Regions from separate parts of the Ectobacillus soli genome, predicted to be linked through region 4. Evidence: riboswitches for the same ligand, from Rfam matches in the RefSeq annotation. Region 4 holds a riboswitch; each other region holds the start of a gene.

Region 1 (7,957 bases), 970 kb from region 4:
AGAATACTTCGGCATTATGTTTTTCAATTTTTTCTCCAAGTAGTTCAGCATAACGAGAAGCTGGAAGCGGTAAGAAAGGAGATCCAAAGCATGTTGAGAATGTTGCTTGTGGAGAAGTAACTCCACGTTCTGTACCAGCAAGTTTGCTTGTATATCCGCTTAAGAAGTGGTACATTGCTTGTTCTTTAGAAAGTTTGCTGATTGGAGGCAATACGCCAGATGCATCAGCTGTTAAGAAAATAATTGTATTCGGATGACCTGCAACACTTGGTAAGACAATATTATCAATTGCTTCCATTGGATAAGCAACACGAGTATTTTCTGTCAATGATACATTATCATAATCTGGCACGCGAGAATGTTCATCAAGAACAACGTTTTCTAAAACAGTACCAAATGTGATAGCATCGTAGATTTGAGGTTCTTTTTCACGTGATAAATTGACAACTTTTGCATAGCAACCGCCTTCGATGTTAAATACACCATTATCAGACCAGCCGTGTTCATCATCCCCAATAAGTTTACGGTTTGCATCAGCTGATAAAGTTGTTTTTCCTGTTCCAGAAAGACCGAAGAATAAAGCAACGTCGCCTTCTTGACCAACATTAGAAGAGCAGTGCATAGAGAAGATGTCTTGTTCAGGTAGTAAGAAGTTCATAATAGAGAAGATACCTTTTTTCATTTCGCCTGCATATTCAGTTCCTCCGATTAGAACGATACGTTTTTCAAAGGAAGTGATAATGAATGTTTCTGAATTTGTTCCATCCACGCTTGGATCAGCTTTAAAATTAGGCGCTGAAACAATTGTAAATTCAGATTGATGATTTACTAATTCTTCTTCAGTAGGACGAATAAATAATTGCTCTGCAAATAGATTATGCCATGCATATTCATTGATAACTTGGATTGGCATTTGATATGCTTTATCTGCTCCAGCGAAACCGTTAAATACGAATATTTCATCTTTGTTTTTTAAGTATTCTAACACTTTAGTATATAGCTTATCGAAAGTTTCTGATGAAATTGGTTGGTTAACTGAACCCCAGTCAACTTTGCCTTCCGTAATATCATCTTTAACGATAAATTTATCTTTAGGAGAACGTCCTGTGTATTTTCCCGTCGCAACAGAAACAGCGCCTGCAGAAGATAAAACACCTTCTTTTTTCACTAGTACTTTTTCAACTAATTGCGGAACGCTTAGTTGAACTTGTGCATTGCTTCCATTGACTAATTCTTGTAATTCAGTTTGGATATTCACAGTACTCATATACCTACCATCCTTTATGTGATTTATGAAATATGCTCCCTTTTTCTACAAAGAGTATAACATATTAAAATAAATAATGTATACTATATATTGAAATTTGTTTCTGCCTTTATTAGGTTATTCTATCCTTACTTTATTCGACAAAATTAGTGAATATCATTCAATAAAATATGAAATTTTATTGACAATATACGCATATTTCTTTAGTATAATGTTTGGACGGATACTCTCTTATCCTGAGCTGGCGGAGGGACAGGCCCCATGAAGCCCAGCAACCTCACTCTCAAAGTGAAAAGGTGCTTAACCTGATGCAAGGCTCGTAATCAGCCTTGAACGATAAGAGTGAAAGGCAAACATGAGTAAATTTTAACCTTTCCTCGAGGGGAAAGGTTTTTTTATTTTTAAAATTGGGTATTGTAAGTAAGCCACGTATTCTGTAGAGATGAGTTCCGTACATAATAGAAAAGGGGGGTTACTAATGAGTAAGAAACGTCGTCTATTTACTTCTGAGTCTGTTACTGAAGGACATCCAGATAAAATTTGTGACCAAATATCTGATAGCATTTTAGATGCAATTCTAGAGAAAGATCCGAATGCGCGCGTAGCTTGTGAAACATCAGTAACAACTGGTTTAGTGTTGGTTGCAGGAGAGATTACAACTTCTACCTATGTAGACATCCCAAAAATTGTTCGTGATACAATTCGTGATATCGGTTATAATCGTGCGAAATATGGATTTGATGCAGAAACTTGTGCTGTACTTACTTCTATAGATGAACAATCCGCTGATATTGCAATGGGAGTCAATCAAGCATTAGAAGCTCGAGAAGGAACGATGACAGATGCGGAAATTGAAGCAATCGGGGCTGGCGATCAAGGATTAATGTTCGGATACGCTTGTAATGAAACAAAAGAATTGATGCCTCTTCCAATTGCTCTTGCACATAAATTATCTCATCGTCTAGCAGAAGTTCGTAAGGATCAAACAGTTCCATACTTACGACCAGATGGTAAGACGCAAGTAACGGTAGAATATGATGAAAATAACCATCCTGTACGAATTGATACCATCGTCATTTCAACTCAGCATCATCCAGAAATTACACAGGAACAAATTCAACAGGATGTGAAAGAATTGGTCATTAAACCAATCGTGCCGGCTCATTTAATTGATGAAAAGACAAAGTACTTCATCAATCCGACGGGTCGTTTTGTAATTGGTGGACCGCAAGGAGATGCCGGTTTAACAGGACGCAAAATTATTGTAGATACGTACGGTGGATATGCACGTCATGGCGGCGGTGCATTCTCTGGTAAAGATCCAACAAAAGTAGACCGTTCAGCAGCCTATGCAGCACGTTATGTTGCAAAAAATATTGTGGCTGCAGGTCTTGCTGATAAGGCAGAAGTTCAGTTTGCCTATGCAATTGGCGTTGCACAGCCAGTATCCATTTCAGTCGATACGTTTGGAACGGGTAAAGTATCTGAAGAATTGTTAGTGGATTTAATTCGCACTAACTTTGATCTTCGTCCAGCTGGAATCATTAAAATGCTTGATCTTCGTCGCCCAATATACAAGCAAACGGCTGCTTATGGTCATTTTGGTCGTACTGATGTTGTTCTTCCTTGGGAACAAACGGATAAAGCAGTAGATTTAAAGAAGCAAGCAGGTCTATAAAGTGAAACGTCCCTAAAGGGATTATATAAAAAATAAGGGGACCCGAAAGGAATGATTATTTCCTTTCGGGTTCCCTTATTTCATATGACTATCATTCTAGATAACTTGTACTTTAAGCCGTAGTATTTTCAAGATAGGATAGGGCCCTTCTTCTAGCAGTGTTAATCGTCCATAAAACCATCAGTTAGTTTCATAAGAATATCGGTCCCTTTTGATGCTAACCCATTTATTTTTGTATCTTCAATCAAATGCTCCAAGATGTGTAAATCAGTTTGCAAATGCATAATGACACTTACAATGATGTAAACGGTCGCCATATGTTCTTTTTTATATTTCGATTTATATACGTTTTGCATAATGCGCAAGGATTGCTTAGTTTGTTCAAGCTTAACTTCTAATTGCGTTATGATTTCATTCGGATCACCATGAACAGCAAATAAAAGAGCTTCATATAAGGGTAAAGGAGCTTCATCTCGTTTTGTTATTTGCTCAGAAAGTAGCTTTTCAAATTCTAACTGACCTTCAGATGTAATTGTATAAATGGTTCTGCCTACGCGATGCTCATCTTGAATAGTGTTTTTTACTTCAATAAAATGATGCTTTTCTAGTTGTTCAAACGCGTAATAAAGTGACCCTTTTGTAATTTTCATATAATACTTCATATGAGTTGTTGTAAGAAGCTGCTGAACTTCATAAGGATGACGATCTTTTTCCATAAGAAGCCCAAGCACAACAAGCTTGACATTCAAGGCTTTTCCCTCCTACTTACGGATCGTACAAGCCAGGAAAACTTTTAAATTCAACTTAAAACCTCTCTACGTGGGAAAGATGAGATCTCTCACGTAAAGGGAATCTGCCTTTCAATTTTTATTGTTCAGTGGCTTGTGCATCTCTATTTTTATCCTTACTTGGAACTGTAACGCGGGCATTTCCCATCAATATAATGGTTATGAATGCTGCAGCAATTGCAAGCAGTGCTAGTGCAAATACATAGGAAATGGATGAAGACATTGCTGCAACAATTTTATCTAGAATAGGAGTAGGAATTTTACTTCGCATACTCGCTTCAAAAATCGAACGTGTATCCCCAATAGAAGCCAATGGGTTTCCGGCCCCCATACCTTGAAATGCTGTCTTTAAATTAGATGAAAATACATTACTTTGAATGGATCCAAAAATCGTAACCCCGATCGTCATGCCTAACGAACGGAAAAAGGCGTTCGTTGAGTTTGCTGAACCACGAAATTGTGGTTCAATATTATGGACAGAAGAGGTTGGAAGCAAGGAAAAAGAAAACCCTACGCCAAATCCTGTTATTGTCATATACACAGTTAATAGTGTGCGTGCCGTTTGTGGTGTAATTGTACTAAGTAAGTACATACCAGTAAAGAAGGATATAACAGAAAGTAGCATTAAATTTCGATAGCTAGTTTTGGTCAGAAAGATCCCTGCTATCGCACTCCCTACTACAGACCCAATCATCATTGGTGTGAGAACGAGTCCGGCATTTGTAGCAGAGCCGCCGTATACAGCTTGAACAAAAATCGGAATAAATACTGTTAAAATGATGAAGGTTGCACCGTATAAGAATGCAATAATTTGAGACGTGGCAAAGATACGTCGTTTAAACATCCAAAATGAAATAATCGGATCTTTTGCTTTTGTTTCCGTAATAAGAAAGATGACAAAGAATAAAGCAAATGATGCGAAAAGTGCTATGATTTGCGTAGAATCCCATGCGTATTTATTTCCACCTAGCTCAATGGCAAACATTAAGCTGACAACTGATATAACTAGCGTGGCCGCTCCTGTCCAGTCAATTTTTTGTTCTTTAGGAGGAGTCGTTTCTTTATAAGCACGTAAAATAAAGAATAGGGAAAGGACTCCGATTGGGACGTTAATATAGAATACCCAATGCCAGCTAAAATGTTCCGTAATGTATGCACCTAGTAACGGTCCGAATACGCTAGCTGAACCGAATACAGCACCTAAAAGTCCTGTCATTTTGCCACGTTGTTCAACAGGAAAAATATCAAATACAATAGTAAATGCTATCGGAAGTAAAGCTCCGCCGCCAATCCCTTGAATCGCTCGGTATATGCTAAGCTGTGTAATACTTTGGGCTGTTCCGCACAGCGCAGATCCGATTAAGAAAAGAAGAAGACCAAATACGAAAAAACGTTTACGACCATACATATCGGATAATTTTCCGAAAATTGGCATACCAGCCATAACCGTAACCATATATGCAGATGTAACCCAAACGAATTGATCCAGGCCACCTAAATCAGATACAATGGTTCCTATTGCAGTGGCTACAATTGTATTATCCATTGCCGCCATTAAGATACCTAATAATAAACCCGCAATAACGAGCCGAAGATTACTTTCTTTTGAAACCATATGTTTGTCTCCTTTTATAGCTTAATAAATAGTCTAATTAGACTATATACGTATTATAGTTTAATTAGACTATTTATCCTAATTTTTTATTATGCCCTGCAACGAAAAAAATTGGACCGGAAAACAGATGGTTACTTCTGCTTTTCGGTCCAATATCATTGTTATATAGAATCGTATGGTGAAAATTAGGCTAGTAATTCTGCAACAGGAACACGAATGGTATCTTCATAATGACCAAGAAGATTTTCAAAGATGCTATCCCAACTTTGCGTAAGTGCATATTCTCTTGCGGCTATACTCATATGTTTGCGCTTTGCATCATTGTCTAACAAAGAGAGGATGGCGCCTGAGAATTCATCTACTTGTTTGGGGGTACATAGATAACCAGTTTTATTCTCAGAAATAATATTTTTTACACCACCAGCATTTGCTCCTACAACGGGTGTTCCGCAAGCAAGGGATTCTAGCACTACATTTCCGAATGTTTCCGTAGGGGATGGAAATACCATTGCATCTGAAGAGGCATACACTTGTGCTAATTGATCTCCTTTTAAATAACCTGTAAATGTTACCTGTTTCTTAAATTCTTCTTTTAATTCTGCTGCCATTGGACCATCTCCAACGATGAGCCAATGCACTTGATCTCCGCGCTTTTCGATGATGTCCTTCATCACTTTTCGCAGTGTTTCAATATCTTTTTCTGGTGCAATTCGTCCTACGTAAGAAAGGATATGTGGTGCTGAAATATGATACGTTTCACGAATGGTTTGCTCTGCATAATTGGGATGAAATAAATTACAATCAACTCCGCGACTCCAAATGTGAAGATCGCGAAATCCTTTCTTCTTCAATTGTTTTAGTGTTTCATAAGAAGGAACGAATGTTTTTTGAAGGGAACTATGGAACCATCGTAAGTAATTCCATAACATAGTAGATAGGAATTCCATTTTATAGTATTGCAAATATGCATCAAAGTCGGTATGGTAGGATCCTACTAATGGAATATTTAATTTTTTTGCATAGTACATACCGAATAGTCCCATATTAAACGGAGTTGCTACGTGGATAATATCTGGTTGGAATTCAAGTAATTCTTTTCGTAAATAAACAGGATTTGGAATAGCTAGACGACATTCTGGATAAATTGCTAAAGGGATACTTTTAATTTTCTTCACATTCACCATTACGTTTTCTTCCATGGTATTTTGCGGAGCAAACACGTAATATTCAATGCCTTCACGTTTCAAGTATTTTGTAAAGCGATCCAACGTTTTCGCAACTCCATTTACTTGAGGTGCAAATGTATCCGTAAAGATTGCAATTTTCATCCATAAACCCTCCATCTTCAAAAAAATAGTGATAATTGAAAGTAAGAAATAATACCAGTAAGACTTCCAAGGCATAAGCCTGCAAGAACATCAGAAGGATAATGAAGACCAAGATATATACGTGAAATACCTACGCTAAGTGCAATTGGAGCAAGAATGAAAATGAGTACTGGCATACATAAAATGAAAGGTATAACTACTGAAACTATTGCGGTTGTATGCCCTGATGGGAAAGAATGGTCTTGTAAAGGGTTAATTGGATATTTTGTACCGTCTACGCTTAAATAAGGTCGTTTTCTTGGGTATAGCTTTTTCAAGAGCTGTACAGGAATATGACTAATGGTAAGCGAAATAGCACTGGCAATGGCTGCTTGATGTAAGCTTCCTCTTGAAAATAGAAGAAGTACGAGAACGGCAGAAATTGCAAATGTAGCCCCGCCCATATGAGTAACGGTGCGGAAATAACGGTTTAACGCTTTTTTTTCAAAATAGCGATTAATCCCCTTAAAAATATGACATTCTATCTCATATAAGGCGCTGATTGATTTTGACATCATCGAACAGTACCTCCTTACTAAAATTATATTTGGAATTCTCTTACCATTTTAATAAGAATATATTGAGTAAGTAATAAGAAAATGTAAATACAAGTCTAAAGATATGTAAAAAAAACAGCAAGCAGAGCAGATGCTTTACTTGCTGTTTTGTAGTCCTTTATAAAATTGTCCCTTTTCGACGTATTCGCGGCGAATTCGTGCCATATCTTGTTTGTCTGCCTCTGTTAATTCACGTATGACTTTAGCAGGACGACCAAATGCAAGTGAGTTAGGGGGGATAATTTTTCCTTGCGGCACGAGACTGCCAGCACCGATAAAGGCACCCTCACCAATGTCTGCACCATCTAAAATAATCGACCCCATTCCGATTAAAGCATCTTTTCGAATTGTGCAGCTATGTAGTATAACCTGATGTCCAACTGTCACATCGTCTTCTAACAGAAGTGGATATTTCGGACTTTGATGGAGTGTACATTGATCTTGCACATTTACGCGATTCCCAATAATGGTTGGGGATACATCTCCGCGAATAACGGTATTAAACCAAATGCTCGCTTCTTCTCCGATAGTTACATCGCCTGTTATTGTAACATAATCAGCAATGAAAGCGCTTTTTGCAATATTCGGAGTTTTGTCTTTAAAGGGATAAATCATGACAGAATACCACCTTTCTTTTCAATTATTCATAGTGTAGCATACAGAAGTAAAAAGGGGGAGTTATCAT
Region 2 (7,957 bases), on a different contig from region 4:
AGCGACGCAAGTGAACTGGAAAGTTTACTTTCTGCTGAGAAATACGAAGCATTAATTAGCGAGGAATAGGCGAGAACTTTCTATTAGGCAGCGTATTGCCTGCAAAAAAGAGGCAGTACGGCTGCTTCTTTTTTGCATCTTTGGATAAGCCAAAAGGAATCACCGTGAAAAGAAAGAATATACTATATACAATTGTACTACAGTCCAAATTAGTCAGGTGATGCTACGTGAAAGAAGTAGAAAAAGTGATTATTGTGGAAGGTAAGTCAGATAAACAAAAAATCGCATCTATTATTAAAGAACCGGTAGAAATCGTCTGTACAAATGGAACGATTAGTTTAACAAAGCTTGATGAATTAATAGATGAATTTCATGATAAAGAAGTTTATATTCTTGTCGATTCAGATGACTCAGGAGATAAATTACGAAAACAATTTATGCGAGAATTTCCACAGGCAGAGCATTTATATGTGGATCGGTCGTATCGGGAAGTTGCCACCGCGCCTATGTCCCATCTTGCAACAGTATTAGTAGGAGCAAATATCGACATTTATACGGAATATTTATAGTAGGGATGATATGGATGGAAGACTGGACAGCTAATGAAGTAACAGAACGAATTGAACAAGATAAGCTAACAATCCTATATGTGTATACGCCTTTATGCGGGACGTGTCAGCTTGCCAATAAAATGCTAACCGTTGTAGAAGCGGCATTGCCAGCACTACGTATAGGAAAAATAAATTTAAACTATTCACCAGATCTTGCGATTAAGTATGAAATTGAAAGTGTTCCATCTATGTTAATTTTTCAAGATGGCCAGTTGCAAAAAAGAGTGTATGCATTTCAATCGGTAGAATATTTATATTATGAGTTGAAGACGCTGATAGACTAGGCGACATACATTGTCGCCTCGACATATTTCTCAGGAAATAGAAAGAAATTTACAGGAACCGCTATAACCAAAGATTGCGGGAGTGACTATAATGAAACTCTATTCATCGTTACAATTATTCGTAAAATATGCAAATGAACAACAATTTCTTGAACCTCTCCTTCCTTCTCAGCAATGCAGCGTAATGCTTCAGTATGAGCAGGAGCGATATATTCTTCAAATTTCTAAGAAGGGTCTTTCTATATCTGAGGAAGAACCGTCTACCCCTACATTACGTATTCAAACAGAACAAGATCTTCATTCCTTAATTATGGGAGAACTTCCCTTGCAGCGATTAATTCGGAGACAGGGCATTGTTTATACGGGTACCCTTTCTATCTTGCTTTTAGTAGAGTCTATATTTTTCATTTGCAGGCAGCAGGATCGTAAAATTTAAATAAGTAGTAATCCGATTGATGCACTTATTTTTATTGACATTCCGTTATAAGATTGATAGAATACAAAAAGTATAATCATAAAACTTTATAACAATACGAAATCAGACGTAACAATCTGGTTTTCTCTTATTTAGAGAGGTGGAGGGACTGTGCCCTGTGAAACCCGGCAACCGTCAGCTTAATGTTGAAATGGTGCCAATTCCTGCAAAGCATGTATGCTTTGAGAGATGAGAGAGAGGATATAAGAACGTACAACCCTTTCTGCTCATTTACGTAGATAGGGTTTTTTTATTTTGCTAAGACAGCTTAGGGGAGGAAAATACGGATGATTCAATTAGAGCAAGTACAAAAGTTGTATCGTACAAAAACCGGTACCATCACTGCCGTGCAGGATGTCAACCTTGAAATTGAACAAGGTGAAATCTTCGGTGTGATTGGTTATAGCGGAGCGGGAAAAAGTTCGTTGATTCGTATGTTAAATCAACTTGAACAACCTACTGCCGGAAAAATTACGATTGCAGGACGGATTATATCAGCAATTAAAGGTAAAGAATTGAGAATTGCACGCAGAGAAATTGGAATGATCTTTCAACATTTTAATTTGCTTTGGTCAAGAACGGTTTATGAAAATATTGCATTTCCTTTGGAAATAGCTGGAGTTGACAAAGAAGAACGAAAAAAACGCGTGAATGAATTAATTCAGCTTGTTGGCTTAGATGGACGTGAGGATGCTTATCCCGCTCAGCTAAGTGGTGGTCAAAAACAACGGGTGGGGATAGCGCGTGCTTTAGCTAATAACCCGAAAGTATTACTTTGTGATGAAGCAACCTCGGCGCTGGATCCGGAAACGACGGATCAAATTTTAAATCTACTTCTTGACATTAATAAGCGGTTAGGACTGACCATTGTATTAATTACGCATGAGATGCATGTTATTCAAAAAATTTGCAACCGCGTTGCAGTAATGGATGCAGGCTCTATTGTGGAAATTGGCGATGTACTAGATGTTTTCCGCAATCCGAAGCAAGAGATTACGAAACGATTTGTTTCTCAAATTACGGATGCTGAAGGTGCAGAAGAAACAATCGATGATTTAGTAGAAAAGTATCCGGCTGGTGTTGTCGTTCGCTTACAATTTGTACGAGATGCGATTCAAAAGCCATTTATTACAGAACTTATTCGTAACACTATTGTCGATGTGAGTATTTTACAAGGAAAGATTTCTCCAACATCGAACGGCTCGTACGGAAATGTAGTCGTTCATCTCAACGGGTCACCAGAAGATATTGAAAAGGCACTTGCCTTTATTACACAGCAAGAGGTTGAAATGGAGGTGATTGCTCATGCTTAGTCTTTTTCCAAATGTAGATTGGGGCGACATGTGGCAAGCAATCGAAGAAACCCTATACATGACATCTATTTCAATAGTGGCAACATTTGTATTTGGACTTTTACTTGGATTGCTACTATTTATGACAGCAAAGGACAACCTATGGGAAAACAAAGGGATTCACACAATCGTAGGGGCATTCGTAAATATCTTTCGTTCCATACCCTTTATCATTCTCATTATTCTACTCATACCTTTTACGAAAATTATTGTAGGTACCATGCTAGGTGCAGAAGCTGCATTACCCGCATTAATTATTGGGGCTGCACCGTTTTACGGGCGTATGGTAGAAATTGCTCTTCGTGAAATTGACAAAGGGGTCATAGAAGCATCGAAGGCGATGGGGGCAAAAACAAGTACAATTATTTTCAAAGTACTTATTCCTGAATCCTTACCAGCATTGGTATCAGGTATTACTGTTACAACAATTGCTCTTGTTGGATATACCGCAATGGCTGGTGTCGTTGGGGCAGGAGGACTGGGTACGTTAGCATTTTTAGACGGCTTCCAACGTTCCCATAATGATGTAACTTTTGTAGCAACTATATGTATACTCATTCTTGTATTCATCATTCAATTCATTGGGGATCAGATTACAACTCGCATTGATAAACGGTAATTAGCAATGGTGATTTCATCCGCTATTGCTTCTATATAAAAAAATAAAGGGGATTATCAAGTATGAAAAAAACAGTATTTGCAGTATTCATAGCAGTGCTAGTATTAGCATTGTCAGCTTGTAGTGGGAAAAGTGAAACAACTTTAGTAATCGGTGCTGCTAATGTTCCACATGCAGAAATTTTAGAACAAGCGAAGCCTATACTTGAGAAAAAAGGAATTAAGCTTGAAATTAAAAAATTCCAAGACTACGTATTGCCGAACCAAGCGTTAGCGGATAAAAGTATTGAAGCAAACTATTTCCAACACATTCCTTATTTAGAAAAAGAAATGAAGGATAAGGGTTATAACTTTGCGGTAGCTGGTAAAATTCATATTGAGCCAATCGGATTTTACTCTCAAAAATATAAAGATTTAAAAGATCTTCCCAATAATGCAAAAATTATTATGAGTAACTCTGTTACAGATCATGGTCGTGGATTAGCTTTATTACAAAAAGCTGGGTTGATTAAACTAAAAGACGGCGTAGATCCTGTTAAAGCTACTGTAAAAGATATTGCTGAAAATCCTAAGAATATTACATTTAAAACGGATATTGAACCTGGATTATTGCCTCAAATTTATAAAAATAACGAAGGCGATGCAATTATGATTAATTCCAATTATGCACTTGATGCAGGCTTAAACCCTGTCAAAGATGCAATGGCACTTGAAGGACAGGATTCACCTTATGCGAACGTAATTGCAGTTCGAAAAGGTGACGAAAACAAGCCTGAAATTAAAGAATTAGTGAATGTATTGCATTCTAAAGAAATTCAAGACTTTATTAAAACAAAGTATAAAGGTGCAGTTGTTCCTGTTAGCGAATAATTTGTAGGTAGCGAGTACGCAATAGAATATGTCTAATTACGAGGTTGGAACAACGATTACGTTGGTCCGCCTCGTTTTTATATGTAAATTATTCAAATGTAAAGCAAAATAAAAAAGGGAATATGACGTTTTTTCAACATTTTTACCATTTGATAAATCTTTTCAATTGATATAATATTGTATTGAGAATACAATGAGAATTAGAAATGTTTTAAACTAATTATTATTTTAGATAGATATAAATGGAGGTAATATGATGGCTAGTTCTACTTTAACGATTAAAGACTTGCATGTATCCATCGATGGCAAGGAGATTTTAAAAGGAGTTAACTTGGAAATTAAGGGCGGAGAAATCCATGCAATCATGGGTCCGAACGGAACAGGTAAATCTACTTTATCTTCTGCAATTATGGGTCATCCTAAATATGAGGTAACATCAGGAAGCATTACGCTAGATGGTAAAAATGTATTGGAAATGGCAGTAGATGAACGCGCTCGTGCAGGTCTATTTTTAGCAATGCAATATCCAAGTGAAATTAGCGGGGTAACAAATGCTGACTTCTTGCGTTCTGCTGTTAATGCGCGCCGCGAAGAAGGCGATGAAATTTCACTTATGAAATTCATTCGTATGCTAGACAAGAAAATGGATTTTCTTGAAATGGATTCTGCGATGGCACAACGATATTTAAACGAAGGCTTCTCAGGCGGAGAGAAAAAACGTAACGAAATTCTGCAAATGATGATGATCCAACCGAAATTTGCAATCCTTGATGAAATTGACTCCGGTCTTGATATTGATGCACTAAAAGTTGTTTCTAAAGGTGTTAACGAAATGCGCGGAGAAGAATTAGGCTGCTTAATTATTACGCACTATCAACGTTTATTAAACTATATTACACCTGACTTCGTACACATTATGATGAACGGACGTGTCGTGAAATCAGGTGGATCTGAACTTGCTCAGCGTTTGGAAGCAGAAGGGTATGATTGGATTAAACAAGAACTAGGAATTGAAGAAGAAGAAGAGCAACAAGCGTAAGCGAGGAGGATAAACATGACAATCGGCACAACAATCGATCCAGAATATATTCGTCATATGGCAAGCACAGAACCAGCTTGGTTGACAGAATTCCGTTTGCAAGCTCTTGCACAGGCTGAAAACCTGCCAATGCCAAAGCCTGACAAAACAAAAATTGACAAATGGAACTTTGTCAATATGAACAAGATTGCAAAGCAAGAACCAGTAAGTTCACTCGAAGAACTTCCTGAAAACATAAAGAAACTCGTAACAGAAGAAACGAAAAATGTACTTGTACAACGAAGCAATACAAAAGCATATGTTGAACTATCCGATGAAGCGAAGGAAAAGGGCGTCATCTTTACAGATATCCTTACAGCAGCAAGTGAGCATGGGGAACTGTTGCAAAAATATTTGATGAAGGATGCAGTGAAAGTTGATGCAAATCGTCTAACTGCTCTTCATGCAGCACTTATAAACGGGGGAGCATTCATCTACGTTCCGAAAAATGTTGTCCTAGAAACTCCACTACAAGCTATATACTTGATTGATGGAGAAGGAGCAAACGTTTACAACCATGTCCTCGTTGTTGGAGATACGAATAGTTCGTTCACGTATGTAGAAAACTATGTAGCAAATGAAACGGTAGCGGGCGTTGCTAGTATCGTAGCAGAAGTGATTTTAAACGAAGGTGCTCAGGTTAAATTTGGTGCTGTAGATTTGCTTGCAAAGGGAATTACAACTTATGTAAATCGTAGCGGGGTTGCCGGACGTGATGCAAGACTAGAATGGGCGCTTGGCTTAATGAATGATGGCAATACGATTTCTGAAAACGTAACGTCATTACGCGGAGATGGATCGTTTGCTGATTCAAAAATGGTTACAATTGGCCGCGGGGAACAAATTCAAAACTTTACGACGAAGATTGTCCATTACGGTAAGAATTCCGAAGGGTACATCTTAAAGCACGGCGTGCAAAAGGATAGCGCATCTGCTATTTTTAATGGAATTGGGAAAATTGAACACGGTGCATCGAAAGCAAACGCTGAGCAAGCGTCTCGTATTCTTATGTTTGATGAGAAAGCACGCGGCGATGCCAATCCGATGCTTTTAATTGATGAAGATGATGTTATGGCAGGACATGCAGCGTCTGTTGGCCGCGTAGATCCTACTCAATTATACTATCTCATGAGCCGAGGTATTCATAAGAAAGAGGCAGAACGCCTGATTATTCATGGCTTCCTTGCTCCAGTCGTAAATGAATTTCCTATCGAAGGCGTGAAGGAGCAGCTCACTGAGGTTATAGAAGGGAAAGTTCGCTAATGGATGTTCAAGCAATACGTAAGCAGTTTCCGATTTTAGATCAACAAGTGAATGGACACAAGCTTGTTTATTTAGATAATGCAGCAACGTCGCAAAAGCCAATCCAAGTCATTGAAGCACTTAGCACATACTATAAAGAGTACAATTCTAACGTGCACCGCGGCGTCCATACGCTTGGAACAAAAGCCACGGATGCTTACGAAGGAGCGCGTGAGAAGGTTAAAAACTTTATCAATGCTAGCTCTATTGAAGAGGTCGTGTTCACACGCGGAACGACGACTTCCTTGAATATGATCGCAAGTAGCTATGGGATGGATAATGTTGGGGAAGGCGATGAAATCGTCATTTCCTATATGGAGCACCATGCAAATATTATTCCTTGGCAACAAGTAGCGAAGAAAAAAGGCGCTACGTTAAAATATATTCCGCTTCAAGAAGATGGAACAATCTCACTTGAAGATGCAGAAAAAACGATTACACCTAATACGAAAATTGTATCAATTGCGCATGTTTCTAATGTACTTGCTACGATTAACCCGATTAAAGAACTTGCTGCAATCGCTCATAAAAACGGTGCAGTGATGGTTGTTGACGGTGCACAAAGTACGCCGCATATGAAAATAGATGTGCAGGATTTGGATTGCGACTTCTACTCCTTCTCCAGCCATAAAATGTGTGGTCCTACTGGTGTAGGTGTTATGTATGGAAAGAAAGCCATTTTAGAAAATATGGAACCAGCTGAATTTGGCGGTGACATGATTGATTTCGTTGGTTTGTATGAGTCAACGTGGAAAGAGCTTCCTTGGAAGTTCGAAGCAGGTACTCCGATTATTGGCGGGGCAATTGGACTTGGCGCGGCCATCGATTTCTTACAACAAATCGGGATGGATAATATTGAAAAGCATGAGCATGAAATGGCGCAATATGCTTTAAATCGTTTGAAAGAAGTAGATGGACTTACGGTCTATGGACCGACTCATCGTTCTGGTCTCGTTACATTTAATATCGAAGACGTACATCCACACGATGTAGCAACGGTACTTGACATGGAAGGCGTTGCAATTCGTGCCGGTCACCACTGTGCACAGCCGTTAATGAAATGGCTTCATGTTTCAGCAACTGCTCGTGCAAGCTTCTATTTATACAATACGAAGGAAGAGATCGACACATTTGTTGAATCACTAGTTAAAACAAAGGAGTATTTCACAAATGTCTTTTAATAACCTTGACACATTATACCGACAAGTTATCATGGACCATTATAAAAAACCACGCAACCGTGGGGTATTAGAAGATGATGCACTTGTTGTTAATATGAATAATCCGACTTGCGGTGATCGCATTCAGTTGACAATGAAAGTAGAAAATGACGTTATAACGGATGCGAAGTTTGAGGGCGAAGGCTG
Region 3 (7,957 bases), on a different contig from region 4:
CAGGAGTCGTTGCTGGAAGCCAAGCACAGCTTGCGAAATATGGCTTATCAATTCTAGGTGTAGTAGCACTTCATAATATTCTTGGCTTTTTGTTTGGATTTTTCTTCGCACGTTTGTTTGGCATGGATTTATCAAAGCAAAAAGCTGTTGCACTCGAAGTCGGGATGCAAAACTCTGGTCTAGGAGTTACATTAGCCATGGCTAATTTCTCACCTCTGGCAGCTGTACCAAGTGCCATGTTTAGCGTATGGCATAATATCTCAGGTTCCATCCTTGCTACCATTTTCAGAAGAATGAAAGATGAGAAGACATCATTCAAGGAAGAGAAGTTGGCTTAAGAAATTCACTTACTGATTGGGCCTAAGAGATGACCTCGGTATATTATAATGAGGGTACTGAAAAATTCATTCAGTGCCCTCTTTTCATAGAGACGAATACTAGTATGTAAGAGAGTGATATCTTTTTCAGTGTTCTCGTAAATAATCGGAGTCATCTTATCTACCTCATTGAATTTATTGCGAACCGATTACTTGGTTTCTTTAATCCTAAATGTTCACGTAATGTGCTTCCTTCATAATCGTGTCGGAAAAGTCCCCGTTCTTGCAGAATTGGCACAACCTTATCCACAAAATCTTCCAGACCTTGTGGAAGAAGTGGAGCAATCAGCATAAACCCATCTGCAGCTCCCTCCAAAAACCACTTTTCCAATTGATCCGCGATTTGTTCAGGCGTTCCTACCCAATCTCGTCTTGCACTTCCTTCCAACAAGTTGTAAAGCTCTCTAAGGGTAGGATTTTCTTTATCAATTACCGAAAGCATTCTTTCAAAATGGCTTTGTATACCATTCTCATGAGGGAAATGAACCTCTCTTGCTAGTGTATCAAGCGTATATTGACTAAAATCAACTTTCCCTAAATACCCTGACAAGAAGCGCAAGCCTTGTTCCGGTATAAGTAAATCTTGTAGTTGCTGATATTTTTCCTCTGCTTCTTCTTCCGTATCGCCAATTATGGGCGAAATGCCTTGAAGAATGTGTAACTCGTCTTCAACGCGGCCATAGTCAGCTAGTTTTCCCTTTAGACTCTTGTAGAAAGACCTTGCTTTATCAAAATCTTTCACATGGGAAAAGACTACCTCTGCCGTTCGTGCTGCTAATCGTTGCCCAGGCTCCGATGCACCTGCTTCTACAATAACCGGTTGTCCTTGCTTGGAACGGGCAATATTTAATGGACCTCTAACTGAAAAGAACTTTCCTTTATAATACAAAGGATGGACTTTATTCGAATGAAAAAATTGACCGGTCTCTTTATTAAAAACGAAGGCATCATCTTCCCAGGAATCCCATAACCCTTGCACCACATCAAGAAATTCCTCTGCTCGTTCATAACGTTTATTGTGTTCCACGTGCTCGTCGCGACCAAAGTTTTGGGATGTTAGCCCAGTTGCATCGCCCGTTGTCACGACATTCCATCCCACTCTTCCATGGCTAACATGGTCAATGGACATAAATTGTCTCGCCAAATTGAATGGTTCGTTGTAAGTAGTCGAGGCCGTTGCCACAAGACCAATCTTGGACGTTGCACCAGCAAGTGCGCTAATTAAAATGGTGGGATCAAAACGATTGAGAATGTTCGGATGCGAATCCTCATTAATAGCTAAACTATCCGCAATAAACGCAATATCGAATTTTCCTCTTTCCGCAATCTGTGCTAAATGGCGGTAAAAATCAATGTCAATACTGGCATCTGGCTTTGCATCAGGATGTCGCCATGAGCCTACATGAATCCCAGTTCCAACAAGATAAGCAGAAAATTTCATTTGTCTTTTCCCCATATCAGGACTCCTCCTCCATCATAATTATTTATTATTTTTAAATGTCTCCTTGTATTTAGCTAACTCTTCTAACGAAATAAAAGTAGGAATGTAATTCCCTTCGTATGTTTTATCAATAAAGTCAGTGACTTCTTTAGATTGATAAATACTAACCAGTTTCTTTAACTCGGGACGGTCCTTATCCTTCTCACGTGCAGCAATAATATTAATGTATGGCTTTGCCGTTTTACTTTCGTGGAATAAAGAATCCTTTAACTTTAAGCCAGCTGTAAGTGCCGTTCCATTATTTATAACGGATGCAGCAACATCTTGCATGACTCTCGGTGTAGTTGCACCATCGACTGGAACAATATCTAATTTTTTTGGATTTTCTTTAATTTTGTCAGCCCCGCCATCTCCGTTAAAATTATCCACGACTTTAATGAGTCCTGCTTCTTGTAACAGTAACAGGGAGCGGCCCCAGTTCGATTGATCATTCGGAATCGCAATTTTTGATCCATCTGGTATATCTTTCAAACTCTTATACTTACTCGAATAAATTCCTAATGGAGCTATAATTGTGGTACCGATTGGGACAATTTTTGTATTATGTTTAGCATTAAACTGATCCAAATAGGAAATATGCTGGAACGCATTTACATCAATTTCTCCATCATTAAGCGGAGTATTGGGATCAATGGTTGAATTGAAATTTACAATTTCTACAGTTAAGCCTTCCTTTTTCGCAAGGTCTGCGATGTAATTCCATGTTTTGATTTCGGAACTTCGAATGCCAACCTTAATCACTTTGTTTTCGCTCGAAACACTCTTCCCGCATCCAGAAATAACAAATACAAGTACCAAAACAGATAATATAATACCAAATTTTCTCATTATACATCCCCCATTTTTTATAAAATGTAAAAAGACCCTTCTTTTTGATAAGAAGAGTCACATAAACAAGCATCGGATCTCTTATCTTTCGAACAGTTCATGTTCGCTGGAATTGGCACAGTACCTATAAAGCCTGTTGCCGAGGTGTCATTGGGCCAGTCCCTCAACCTCTCTTGATAAGAATATAATTCTATGTAATAACATAAAATTACTATGAATTAAGTGTTTCATTTACTATATTTCCTTTATATACTAATTGTCAATTATTTTTTCATTTTACCTTTTGTGGATTGACTATTGACGAACCTTATTATTCTATGTATTCTAAGTATATTAAATTTTCATTAAAATCCAATATATGTTTTCTTATTTCGAGAGAGGGAGGGATTTGGCCCGATGAACTCTCGGCAGCAGACTTGTTTTCCTTTACGGAACGAGAACTGTGCCAATTCCAACAAGCTACGGCGCTTGAAAGATAAGAGATAAATTTATCTAACGCCTTCTTGTTATATGTAAGAGGCTTTTTTATTTTTCTCAAATAGGTCTATCTACAGAAAAATAAGAATCTATATCCATAATTCATAGTAAATCCATAGTTTTTATAAAAATTATGGAGTGCACTTATTTAAAGGAGTGAGATCATTGATTACATTTGAAGAAGTTACGAAAGTGTACGACAACGGACAAAGTAAAATTACAGCACTAAATGGCATTAATCTTGAAGTGAAGGAAGGCGAAATTTACGGTGTGATTGGATTAAGCGGTGCAGGGAAAAGTTCACTTATACGTTGTGTTAACTTTCTCGAAGTCCCCTCTTCCGGGCGCATACTCGTTGACAATCACGACTTAACTACCCTTTCAGAAAAACAAATTCGTGAAGTAAGGCGCAATATCGGTATGGTCTTTCAGCACTTCAACTTACTTAATTCAAAAACCGTTTTTACAAACGTCGCTATGCCGCTTATTTTAGCAAAGGTACCAAAGGCTGAAATAAAAGAACGCGTAATGGCGCTACTTGAATTTGTTGGTTTAAAAGATAAAGCTAACAAGTATCCAGATCAGCTTTCAGGTGGACAAAAGCAGCGAATTGGTATTGCACGAGCGTTAACAACTAATCCGAAAATTTTATTATGCGACGAAGCAACTTCAGCCTTAGACCCACAAACAACTAGCTCGATTTTAGATTTATTAAAAGAAGTAAACAAAACGTATGGCATTACGATTTTATTAATTACGCATGAAATGAATGTCATTCGTGATATTTGCGACCGGGTAGCTGTTCTGGAGGATGGAAAAATCATTGAAGAGGGTTCTGTTTTCGAAGTGTTCTCTAATCCATCTACGAATACGGCAAAAAACTTTGTCAGCACTGTTATGCACGATAAAATACCAGAATCGATTCTAAACGTAATTGCGAAAAATAATGGAAGTAGAAAGATTTACCGTATCGTTTTTGTTGGTGAATCAGCCGGCCATCCTCTTATCTCAACCATTGCGAAGAAATTCGATATAGATATCAATATTCTATTCGGTCAAATTACCGAGCTACAAGGGAATGCCTTTGGAAACTTAATTGTTGAATTTATCGGAAATACAAAACAAGTGGGCGAGGCGCTTCAGTCTATTCATCTATCCAATATTCTTATCAAGGAGGTTTTGCCAAGTGCAAGTTAGTACGCAAGAAATCATTGAATCGCTCATTCAAACATTACAAATGGTCAGCATTTCACTTCTCTTCTCTACTCTTATCGGCCTTCCATTAGGGGTACTATTAGTCATTATGCGCAAAGGGCATCTCATGGAGAATGCGCCATTATTCACCATATTAAATACCATTATTAATATTTTTCGTTCGCTTCCATTTATCATCCTAATGGTCGCTATCATTCCGCTCACCCGCTTACTTGTTGGAACATCGATTGGAACAGCAGCTGCGATTGTACCGCTGATCTTTTTCGCAGCTCCTTACATTGCTCGTCTCATCGAGAATTCTCTCCTTGAGGTCGATCCGGGTGTAATCGAAGCAGGAAAAGCAATGGGAGCAACGCCTTGGCAAATTATCTTCCGCTTTCTTGTACCAGAAGCATTAGGATCGATTATTTTGAGCCTTACGATTGCTACCATCGGTCTGATCGGCGCATCCGCTATGGCTGGTGCAGTCGGAGGCGGCGGAATTGGGGATTTAGCAATTACGTATGGATATCAACGATTTGACACAGTGGTTATGATTATTACGGTTATCATCCTAATCGTACTAGTCCAAGGGTTTCAATCACTTGGAAACATACTATCTAGAAAAATACGACGTCGATAAAGATAGCAAAGAAAGATATACATTAGATTTTAACATGGTACATCATGAGTAATAATCAATAAGCTACTGAATGAAGAAGGGAGAATCGACATGCCGCAAGAAAAACTGTTACATATCATTGGTCATTTAGAAAATGAACTAATTGCTGTTCGTAGACATCTTCACCAATTTCCTGAACTATCTAATCAAGAAGTGAAAACTACTGCTTTATTAAAACAGCGATTGCTTGATGTTGGGATACGCGTATTAGATGTTCCTCTCAAAACAGGGCTTATCGCCGAAGTATCTGGTAATCCAGAAGGACCTGTGATAGCGATTCGCGCAGATATTGATGCATTGCCAATTCACGAAGAAACGGATCTACCCTATATTTCTTCCAAGTCGGAAATCATGCATGCTTGTGGTCATGATTTTCATACATCTGTCATTTTAGGTGCTGCATACTTATTAAAGCAACAAGAACATTCACTTCCTGGCACTGTTCGAATCATATTCCAACCTGCAGAAGAAACTGGGCATGGTGCAGAAGAGATCCTAGGAAGCGGCGGACTCGATGGTGTACAAGCTATTTTTGGTCTTCACAACACGCCTTACCTTAAAGTAGGAGAGTTTGGTACACGAGTTGGTCCGTTAACAGCCGCAGTTGACCGATTTGAGGTCTTCGTTTCTGGCAAAGGAACACATGCAGCCGCTCCCGATAAAGGGATTGACCCAATTGTTGCTTCCTCTCATTTGATTACAGCACTGCAAACGATTATTAGTCGAAATACCGACCCATTGGATCATGCGCTCATAAGCATAACTGAGTTAACAAGCGGAAATACATGGAATGTCATTCCAGAAAAAGCTTATATGCAAGGTACTGTTCGTACCTTAAAAGATGAAACTAGAAAAGCCATTCCGAAAAAAATGAAGCAAGTATTAGAAGGAGTAGGAAATGGGCTCGGGGTTAACATAGAATTCCACTGGCATCCAGGTCCACCAGCAACCAATAATGATGCCTTATGGACGCCATTCGTGACCGATATCGCAAATGAAACAGGTTATGAAGTAAAAGCTATTGGCCCTAGTCTTGGCGGTGAGGATTTTGCTTATTATCAAGAAACGATACCAGGGACATTTGTTAACATTGGTACCGGAAAATCATACAACCATCATCATCCAAAGTTTACGATTGACGAAGAGGCCATTGTTCCTGCAGCACAATTTTTCAGCTTACTTGCTTCAAAAGCTTTACACCAAGACCAAATCTTTACTTCTATAAAAGAAAAAAATAACGCACTCCTTACTCAACAATAAATTGTAAAGGATGAATGAAAAGATGAAGTTTAGTTTTCTAAAAAACACCTTTCTTATTTTACTAGCGAGTATCCTTATTTTTAATTTAGCAGCGTGTGGCAAAACGACTACCTCCGAAAAGAAAGAATTGAAAGTAGGTACCTCCCCTGGTCCTTATAGTGAATTATTTAAAACTGGCGTGAAACCAATTCTAGAAAAAGAAGGATACAAAGTAACACTAGTAAATTTCTCTAATTTACTCCAAGCAGATATTGCTTTGACAGAAGGAAGTATTGATTTCAATGTAGATCAACACACTGCATACGTAAACTCCTTTAATAAAGAGAAAAAAGCCAATTTAGTACCGATTATACATATACCTTCTGTACCCGCTGGTATTTTTTCGAATAAGTACAATTCTATCGATCAAGTGAAAGACGGTGCAAAAATTGCAATTCCACAAGATCCATCCAATGCTTCTCGTGCTTTTAATTTGTTACAAAAAGCTGGATGGATTAAACTGAAAGATGGTATCAATCCAATTACCGTAACAAAAAATGATATAGCTGAAAATCCACACAAATTGGACATTACCTTGATGGATTCTGCACAAATTCCTCGTGCTATGGACGATATTGATTATGGTGTACTTCCGGGTAGCATTGTATATGCAGCACATATTGATCCAAAAAAATCATTATTATCCGAAACACTTGTAAAGGATTTAGAAATTACAGTGGTTGTTGATGAAAAGAATAAAGACACAAAATGGGCAAAAGCAATTTCAGACGCTTATCGCTCCAAAGAATTTAAAGATTACTTAACTAAACTGGGTCAAGATAATTATTGGTACGTACCTGATAGTTTAAAATAAAAATATGTTACTATGCTAAAATTAATTTGGCTGCCCTAATAACCCTGAAATGAAATTAACCCGAATAGTGCACGCTTTAAAAAAGTGCCATTATTCGGGTTTTTATATGTTTTTAAACTTCTACTATCCCCAATTTATTTGAGATTCCTACATAAAAGTACTATAATTTTCTATAAAAATTTATCCCGCATTAACGGGCAGTAAGACCCCCACTGATGGAAGTTTCACTTTATTATTCTGAAACATACCGTTCAAACCATTATCTAACTAACAGACGATTCAAAGGAGATGAGTGATATGGGTTTATTATATGACGGTGTAACTATTTTACGTTATGACGAAACTTTTGCAGGACAACGAAAGCTATTATCTCATTCTCACGAAGATATTGATCTACAAAATCTTCAGCATGTTAACTTATACTGCGCAAAGGATTCCCTAAAGAGAATCCAAAAAGCGCTCACAAAAAGACGAAAGAAAGGCATTACCTTTATCGGAAGCGGAAACTATCACTATACAACATTTCTATTATTACAAGAAATTCAAAACCCGTTTACTCTTATTCTATTCGATCATCATACTGATCTTGGTTTTACTACTGAATCGATTATTTCATGCGGTTCTTGGGTATCGTTTGCCTTACGATATATTCCCATGCTAAAGCATGTTGTCATCATTGGGCCTCAGGCTCAAACAACACCGCTTCAACATTCATCAAAGGTAACCATTTTACCCTATCAGAAGAACCACCCCTATTCGTATAAGACCATTCTATCGAATATTCC
Region 4 (7,957 bases):
TGGCATTTGATAAAAAAGGACTAGCTAACGTAATCTTAAATGATGGTTCTGTATCTGCTGATTACCTAGTTCCTAAAGATTTAGTTAAAGATTCTAGCGGTAAGGATTTCCGTGATAATAAAGGAAATCTATTATCAACGGATACAGCAAAAGCAAAAGAATACTTTGATGCTGCTAAGAAAGATCTTGGCACAGACAAAATCACTTTAGAATTCTTAAACTATGATACAGAAACTGCTAAGAAAACTGGTGAATATATTAAAGATCAATTGGAAAAGAATTTACCAGGTTTAACAGTTAACATCAAACAACAACCATTCAAACAAAAATTAGAACTTGAATCAAAACAAGATTATGAATTTTCATTAGCTGGTTGGGGTGCTGATTACCCAGATCCAATGACGTTCCTAGATATGTTTGATAGTAAGAATGCAATGAATGAAATGAGCTATTCTAATCCTGCATACGATAAAATTATCAATGATGCTAAAACTACATTGCTTGCAAATCCAAAAGATCGCCTAGATCAATTGGCTAATGCTGAAAAATTATTGTTAGACGATGCAGCTATTGCACCAATTTATCAACGTGGTGATTCCTATGCACAACGTCCGTATGTAAAAGGTATCGTAAAACATAACTTTGGCGGCGACTACTCATACAAATGGGCTTATGTAGAAGAACACTAAAATTCACATGGTTGTGAAAAACAGGGGGTGTATACTCCCTGTTTTTTTGTGCACATTTTTCTTTTCGCTACATACAAATGGTAGGAGTTTAGAATAAGGGTGATTCATGTGGAAAATCTGTATTTAGATTTATTGGCACAACTTGGTGTAAGTAGTGCACATCCGGGAGGCTTTTCTCTAACCACCCACTTACTTAGCTATCTCCCTCTCTCCTCACAATGCTCCGTATTAGATGCTGGTTGTGGCACAGGAAGGACGGCTATAAACATTGCAAATAAATATGGGTGCCATACTGTGGCAATTGATTTAAATCCAACTATGATAGCTAAAGCGAAACAAAATATCTTAAGAGAATGTGCAACGATTTCTCTCCTACAAGGCACGGTGGAAGCACTTCCATTTAACAGCGGAACATTCGATGTTGTTTTGTCAGAGTCAGTAATTGCATTTACAAACGTACAACAAACAATTGCAGAACTTAGGCGTGTCTTACGGCCAGGGGGATATCTAGCTTGTATTGAGATGTGTGTGGAACGACAACTCCGTCAGGAAGAGCAGGATGAACTTCGTAGTGTTTATGGTACAAAGGAATTTCTAACCTCGATGCAGTGGTACTATTATTTGCAGCAATCCGGCTTTTCTGATATAAGAATGGTTGAGGGGAGTACAATTGCTACTATGTTGCACTCGGCACAGGAAGTACCAAGTTGGGACGTTTCCCCGAGCATTCCCCCTTCCTATATGGACTTATTGGAAAAACATGAAAAAATCATAGCAAAATATCAACACGTACTTGGTCATCGTTCGTTCCTATGTAAAAAATAAAGGAAGTCTCCCTCAGTAATGTTCATAATCTTACTGAAGGGAGTATTATTAATTGTAGTTATGATTGATTAAAAAAAGAATAAGGCTGCAAGTGTAATGCCGACAATAAACCCAAAGGCAAGTTCTAAGCCGAATTCCCCATTGTAATCATAGCCATACCCATCGTATCGGGTATTGTCATAGCCATAATAATCTTCATCACTGTATCTTGGACCGTAGCCAAAACCACCATTGTATGGTCGCTTGCTAACGGGCTCAATCCAAACAGAATTATCTGTAATTTTTGTAATTCTTCCTACATGGTAGGAACCCTCTATATCGCGAATGTGTACAATTTTGCCATTGTATTGATGGCAAAGATGATAACAATCTTGCTTATTCATCTTTTTTCCTCCTCTCTTTTGAGCTACCATATAGTATATGGACTTGCTATAATAATGTTTGTATATCTAACTATGTACGTATCTCCTTTTTTAAAAGGACCATTATTTCCAGTGAAAGGAGGATTTCAATGTATTCGAAGAAGTCTTTTTTAGCAATCATTCTTATTTGTTTTCTAAGTATATTAGTAAGCGGATGTGCATCTGGACAAGCACATATTACGGTTCATGAAAATGGAAGTGCTGATGCTGATTTAACATTTGGACTAGAGCAACAAGTCAAAGCATATATTGGAACTTACAATCCATTTACGACGCTAGAAGATGAATTACACAATAATGGGTTTGTAATCAAGCCATTTGAAAGCCAAAGTGAGTTTGGTTTTCAGGCATCGAAGCATTTGGAGAGTATTGGACTTGAACCAAAACAATCTGGTGTTGCCCATGCTGCGTCTAAAGCAACACTTGAAAATAATGAATTTATTTCGTTTCATACAGAGCAAGTGGATAAGTATTTTTATTCGGTGTATTACGTTACGGGTAAGCTGAACATTTCAAGCTATTATAATAATTTATTACAAACAATAAACAAGCAATTTAAGGCTGCTCAGTCTGCCCCATCATTTGTAGCAAGTCAAATCAGACAAAACCTTGATTTGCGTGTGAAAGTATCTCTCCCTGTCAAAGCAATTACTTCAAATGCGAATGATGTATCTTTTGATGGGAAGGATTTGGAATGGCAAATTGATCCTACTAGTGAAAATACAGTGACAATGGCGATTACTGTACCTAATGTTCAGCATATTGTAACGGCAGCTAGTATTGTTCTCGTTTTCTTAATTGCCCTTATCCTATTTATAAAACGAAGAACAGGGACGAAAAACCAAATTTCATGATGCAAGAGATAATGTGTTTAAAGTGCGCTCTTTCGGTCACTTATGCTATGCTTATTTGTGCATACACAATTGAAATGAGGGGAAACAAATGCTAAACCAAACGGCTATACCGCTTCGAACACTCGGAAAAACAGAATTGGAGATTTCCGCACTTGGTCTTGGATGTTGGCAATTTAGTAAAGGGAGCGGTATGGTAGGTCGGTTTTGGCCAGTTTTATCGCAGGACGACATTCGTAACATTGTCAAGACTAGTTTGCAAGGTGGAATCAATTGGTTTGATACCGCTGAAGTATATGGAAAAGGGCAGTCAGAGGAAGCATTAGCAGAAGCTTTGGTAATGCTTGGTGAAGAAGCAAAGGATGCTCTAGTTGCAACGAAGTGGTGGCCACTATTTCGATCTGCTAGTAGTATTACTGCTACAATCGATAATCGAATACATGCTTTAAAAGGCCGCACAATAGACTTGTATCAAATTCATCAACCCTATGCACTTTCAAATGTTCGCTCACAGTTAATTGCAATGGCTTCGCTCATAAAGGAAGGAAAAATCCGTTATGCAGGCGTAAGTAATTTTAATGAATCAAAAATGAGGGAAGCTCATACGGTTTTGCAGGAGTTCGGATACCCACTTGCCTCTAATCAGGTGAAGTATAGCTTACTTGATCGTCGCATTGAGAAAAACGGTATTATGGATGCTGCTAAAGAGCTAGGCATTACGATTATTGCGTATTCTCCACTTGAACAAGGAATATTATCGGGCAAGTTTCATAAAAATCCAGAACTTGTGAAAAAAATTACAGGACCTCGGAAATATTTATCCTATTTCAAACCTACAGGTCTTGCAAAAACAAAGCCACTCATTGATCTTCTAGATAAACTAGCTTTAGAATATAACGTAACAACCAGTCAAATTGCATTAAATTGGTTAATTCATTTTCACGGAGACACAGTGGTGGCGATTCCAGGAGCATCGAAGATTCGACATGCAGAGGAAAATATCGGGACGCTTGGATTCAAATTATCGGAACAGCATCTTAATGAGATAGATAGGATGTCAAAGCAGGTAACTGCCAATTAAAATCGGAATACGATTTAACGAAAGGCACCTACAAGGTGTTCTTTTTTTTATGCATATGATAAAATTCAGTAAAATCCGATAAAATTAATGGGTAAAAACTATTGACTTTCTTTTACAAAATTATTAGAATAAAGACACTCTACAAAATATAATAAATTTTCCGAATTCTTATCAAGAGAGGTGGAGGGACTGGCCCTATGATACCTCGGCAGCGGATTCTCTTTGAATACTGTGCTAATTCCAGCAAGCAAAAGTGCTTGGAAGATAAGAAGAGTTTATAAATGTTTTCATATTTTTGTTAACATTTCAACCTCTTTCTATTTTCTAGAAAGAGGTTTTTTATTTGTAGTAGGGGATTACTTCATGTAAAGAAGAGTTGAATTATTACATGTACATAAGCTTAAAAAAGCATGGATTACATCAACCTACCATAACCCTACTGCATATGAACTATGGAAAATAAAAACGAGTTAGAAGTATTATGAGGTTCACTCATGAAAGGAAAAGGGGATTAAACATGAAAAAACTATTATTCGTACTAGCTAGCATTCTACTAATTGTAACTGGATGCAGTAACAAAACATCTACTCCTGTAGAAAAAACAATTAAGGTGGGTATTAGTGGATCTGATACACGTGTTTGGGATTTTGTTAAAGAAAAAGCAAAAAAGGAAGGTATTAATATTGAAATCGTTAAGTTTTCAGATTATATCCAACCAAACCTTGCACTTAGCAATGGTGAAGTAGATGTGAATGCTTTTCAAACGGTAGCGTATTTCAATTCCTTTAAGAAAGATCGTAATCTAGATCTAACAGCAATTGGAACGACAGTACTCGCGCCTTTAGGCTTGTATTCTAAAAAAATAAAAAGTGTACAGGATTTGAAGAATGGGGATCAAATTGCAGTGCCGAATGACACAACAAATTTAGGACGTGGACTCATTCTTTTAGAAAAAGCAGGGCTTATAAAATTAAAGCAAGGCTTTGATGGTAAGGGTGGATTAGAAAATATTGTAGAAAACCCTAAAAATTTAAAAATAACTCCTGTGGCTGCAGGTCAAACTCCTCGTGCTATGGATGATGTTGCAGCTTCCATCATAAACAATGGTATTGCAGTTGATGCTGGATTTAACCCGAGCAAAGATCCGATTTTCAGGGAAGATCAAACGGCTAAACCATATATAAACATCATAGCAACGCAAACGAAGCGTAAAGATGATCCAACTTTGAAAAAGCTAGTAGCCATTTATCAAACAGAAGAGGTTGCGAATTTCATTAAAGAAACATATAAAGGGGCTCAAATTCCAACGTCTATTCCTGTAAAGGATATTGAAAACTTGTAAAAAGGGGATGCTGATATGTCTGTAATACAAGCGGAGGAACAGCGTAATAGAATTATTGAAAATATCAATAGAGCAGAAGCAGTATATATTGATACGAGTCATACTATCCACAATAATCCTGAAATTGGAAATCAAGAATATTTTGCTTCCCAAACCTTACTTGCTCTTTTAGAGCAGGCAGGGTTTGAAATCACAAAAGATATTGCAGGACATGAAACAGGTTTTATTGCAAGCAAGCAATCTGGTAAACCAGGTCCTACCCTTGGATATCTTGCTGAATACGATGCACTTCCTGGACTTGGTCATGCTTGCGGACACAATATTATAGGAACAACAAGTGTAGCAGCTGCAATTGCAGTAGCTGAGGTCATCGATGAGACCGGAGGAGAAATTGTTGTTTTTGGTACACCGGCAGAAGAGGGGGGACCAAATGGAAGTGCAAAGGGAAGTTATGTGAGTGCTGGATTATTCAAAGATGTGTCTGCATGTTTAATGATTCATCCTCATAATAAAACGTCGACAACGAGTGAATCGCTTGCAGTTAACCCATTTGATTTTCACTTTTACGGTGTCTCGGCTCACGCAGCTGCATGTCCGGAAAAAGGAATCAATGCATTAGATGCAGTTCTATCTTTATTTAATGGTATAAATGCGCTTCGTCAACAATTATCAGCTGATGTCCGTATTCACGGTATTATTACGAATGGCGGTGATGCACCTAATATTATTCCAGCCTACGCATCCGCACGTTTTTTCATTCGTGCAAACACCCGAGTAGCTTGCGAGAGAGTAACTGAAAAAGTGTTTAATATTGCAAAAGGAGCAGCGCTTGCTACCGGAGCAACCTTAAAAATCGAGCAAACCCAGAACAAAATTGATAATCTATTATTAAATTCTACGTTTGATGAAATTGTTGCTAATGAATTAGAGCAGCTAGGCGAGGTTGTTTTTCGTGATGGGAGAACGGGAATTGGATCTACAGATGCTGGCAATGTAAGTCAAGTAGTTCCTACCATTCATCCGTATATAAAAATAGGAAATGATAATTTAGTTGCTCATACAGATGCGTTTCGTGAGGCTGCTTGTTCCCAGCAAGGAGATCAGGCCTTGATTATAGGGGCAAAGGCGCTAGCCTTAACGGGATATCGATTACTCATTGATCGTGATTTGCTTCAAAAGATCCATGCTGAGTTTGAATTAAAAAAGCAAGCTGAGCAAATAGTACAGTAGGTTAATTGAAGTATTTATTTTTTCTATTCTAGTATTTACTTGCAAACAGAGAGGGGAAATAGTTATGAAATATGGATTTTGGCTTCCGATTTTTGGAGGATGGCTTCGCAATGTAGAGGACGAAAATATGCCGGCGACGTTTGAGTATGCAAAATCAGTAATACAATCTGGTGAAAAATGGGGGTTTGATGTTACTCTTATAGCAGAACTATATTTAAATGACATTAAAGGACCTGATCAGGATTCATTAGAAGCGTGGACAACAGCAGCAGCACTTGCAGCGGTAACCGAACGGATTGAAATTTTAACTGCTATTCGTCCTGGATACCACAACCCAGCAGTTATTGCAAAAATGGCAGCAAACATCGATCAAATATGTAACGGAAGATTTTCACTAAATATTGTGTCTGCATGGTGGGCAGAGGAAGCGCGTCAATACGGCGGTATATTTACAGAACATGATGAACGATATGATCGTACAAAAGAATTTGTAGATATTATAAAGGGACTATGGACAGAGGATACATTTAGTTATAATGGTAAGTATTATACGATTGAAAATGCTAAACTGTCTCCTAAGCCTGTTCAACGACCGTATCCACTCCTTTATGCAGGTGGAGAGAGTGAAAAAGGTAAGAATGTAATTGTAAATGGTACGGATGCATATGTAATGCATGGTGGCACTCCTGAAGAAATTGAAGTGAAAGTGGCTGATATGAAACTACGTCGTAAAAATGCGGGGAAACCACCGTTTGAAACATTTGGTATGGCAGCTTATGTTATTTGCCGTGATACACCAGAAGAAGCACAGGCTGAATTAGATCGTATTACGGATATTAAGGATTCTAGTGGTTATGCAGGTTACGATGATTTCGTAAGCAAATCTCATCTTGAACAACAAGTGAAGCTATATGATTATTCTGTTTCAAATCGTGGTTTGCGTCCGAATTTAATTGGAACCCCAGAGCAAATTGCTGATCAAATCCTAGCATTCGAACGTGTTGGAGTCGATCTTCTCATTCTTCAATTTTCGCCACAATTAGAAGAAATGCAACGTTTTTCAGAGCAAGTAATGCCAATTGTAGAAAAAAAACGAGCACAAGCGATTACATTATAAGGAAAGAAGGAATTGTAGATGGCAAAGATTTATATTATTCATGAAAATGACGAATGGACGATTCATTTAACGAAACGCTTAGATGAATTGAAACTTCCATATGAAGTATTGCATTTAAATGCAGGAACAGTTGATTTATCTGCTGAGCCTCCAGAAGGAATTTATTATAGTCGTATGAGTGCCTCTTCTCATACTCGCGGTCATCGATATGCTCCGGAACTTGCTGGAGCCTATATAGCATGGTTAGAACACCATGGTAGAAAAGTGTTTAATGGTAGTCGCGCTCTTCAATTAGAGGTTAGTAAGGTCGCACAATATTTGGCATTAAATAAAGAAGGTATTCATACACCAAAAACTATTGCGGCAGTAGGTAAGGAACAAATAATAGAAGCTGCAAAGC

What was found. Region 4 has a riboswitch for S-adenosylmethionine ahead of ACAN53_RS05245 (MetQ/NlpA family ABC transporter substrate-binding protein). Riboswitches for the same ligand answer to the same signal wherever they lie in the genome.
Region 1: another riboswitch for S-adenosylmethionine. It lies ahead of metK (methionine adenosyltransferase); the one in region 4 lies ahead of ACAN53_RS05245 (MetQ/NlpA family ABC transporter substrate-binding protein).
Region 2: another riboswitch for S-adenosylmethionine. It lies ahead of ACAN53_RS12225 (methionine ABC transporter ATP-binding protein); the one in region 4 lies ahead of ACAN53_RS05245 (MetQ/NlpA family ABC transporter substrate-binding protein).
Region 3: another riboswitch for S-adenosylmethionine. It lies ahead of ACAN53_RS16665 (methionine ABC transporter ATP-binding protein); the one in region 4 lies ahead of ACAN53_RS05245 (MetQ/NlpA family ABC transporter substrate-binding protein).

The regions. Positions count from the first base shown of each region.
Region 1 covers NZ_JBGJZM010000001.1:30,321-38,277, forward strand. Annotated here, with positions in the region: gene pckA (phosphoenolpyruvate carboxykinase (ATP)) at 1-1,267, opposite strand, end outside; SAM riboswitch class I at 1,496-1,610, shown strand; gene metK (methionine adenosyltransferase) at 1,746-2,945, shown strand; gene ACAN53_RS00190 (PadR family transcriptional regulator) at 3,107-3,694, opposite strand; gene ACAN53_RS00195 (MDR family MFS transporter) at 3,813-5,348, opposite strand; gene ACAN53_RS00200 (glycosyltransferase family 4 protein) at 5,534-6,676, opposite strand; gene ACAN53_RS00205 (phosphatase PAP2 family protein) at 6,694-7,233, opposite strand; gene ACAN53_RS00210 (gamma carbonic anhydrase) at 7,369-7,887, opposite strand; gene ACAN53_RS00215 (alpha/beta hydrolase) at 7,956-7,957, shown strand, end outside.
Region 2 covers NZ_JBGJZM010000002.1:68,466-76,422, reverse strand. Annotated here, with positions in the region: gene gcvH (glycine cleavage system protein GcvH) at 1-69, shown strand, start outside; gene ACAN53_RS12240 (toprim domain-containing protein) at 228-569, shown strand; gene ACAN53_RS12235 (thioredoxin family protein) at 584-895, shown strand; gene ACAN53_RS12230 (hypothetical protein) at 987-1,331, shown strand; SAM riboswitch class I at 1,456-1,566, shown strand; gene ACAN53_RS12225 (methionine ABC transporter ATP-binding protein) at 1,658-2,683, shown strand; gene ACAN53_RS12220 (methionine ABC transporter permease) at 2,676-3,341, shown strand; gene metQ (methionine ABC transporter substrate-binding lipoprotein MetQ) at 3,404-4,210, shown strand; gene sufC (Fe-S cluster assembly ATPase SufC) at 4,467-5,249, shown strand; gene sufD (Fe-S cluster assembly protein SufD) at 5,265-6,551, shown strand; gene ACAN53_RS12200 (cysteine desulfurase) at 6,551-7,771, shown strand; gene sufU (Fe-S cluster assembly sulfur transfer protein SufU) at 7,761-7,957, shown strand, end outside.
Region 3 covers NZ_JBGJZM010000005.1:28,097-36,053, forward strand. Annotated here, with positions in the region: gene ACAN53_RS16650 (bile acid:sodium symporter family protein) at 1-338, shown strand, start outside; gene ACAN53_RS16655 (LLM class flavin-dependent oxidoreductase) at 499-1,833, opposite strand; gene ACAN53_RS16660 (MetQ/NlpA family ABC transporter substrate-binding protein) at 1,858-2,706, opposite strand; SAM riboswitch class I at 2,785-2,889, opposite strand; SAM riboswitch class I at 3,070-3,188, shown strand; gene ACAN53_RS16665 (methionine ABC transporter ATP-binding protein) at 3,349-4,380, shown strand; gene ACAN53_RS16670 (methionine ABC transporter permease) at 4,370-5,020, shown strand; gene ACAN53_RS16675 (amidohydrolase) at 5,111-6,319, shown strand; gene ACAN53_RS16680 (MetQ/NlpA family ABC transporter substrate-binding protein) at 6,342-7,172, shown strand; gene ACAN53_RS16685 (arginase family protein) at 7,470-7,957, shown strand, end outside.
Region 4 covers NZ_JBGJZM010000001.1:997,448-1,005,404, forward strand. Annotated here, with positions in the region: gene ACAN53_RS05220 (peptide ABC transporter substrate-binding protein) at 1-689, shown strand, start outside; gene ACAN53_RS05225 (class I SAM-dependent methyltransferase) at 798-1,514, shown strand; gene ACAN53_RS05230 (hypothetical protein) at 1,583-1,897, opposite strand; gene ACAN53_RS05235 (hypothetical protein) at 2,026-2,790, shown strand; gene ACAN53_RS05240 (aldo/keto reductase) at 2,879-3,868, shown strand; SAM riboswitch class I at 4,034-4,139, shown strand; gene ACAN53_RS05245 (MetQ/NlpA family ABC transporter substrate-binding protein) at 4,386-5,210, shown strand; gene ACAN53_RS05250 (M20 family metallopeptidase) at 5,226-6,440, shown strand; gene ACAN53_RS05255 (LLM class flavin-dependent oxidoreductase) at 6,505-7,557, shown strand; partial or broken gene ACAN53_RS05260 (ATP-grasp domain-containing protein) at 7,576-7,957, shown strand, end outside.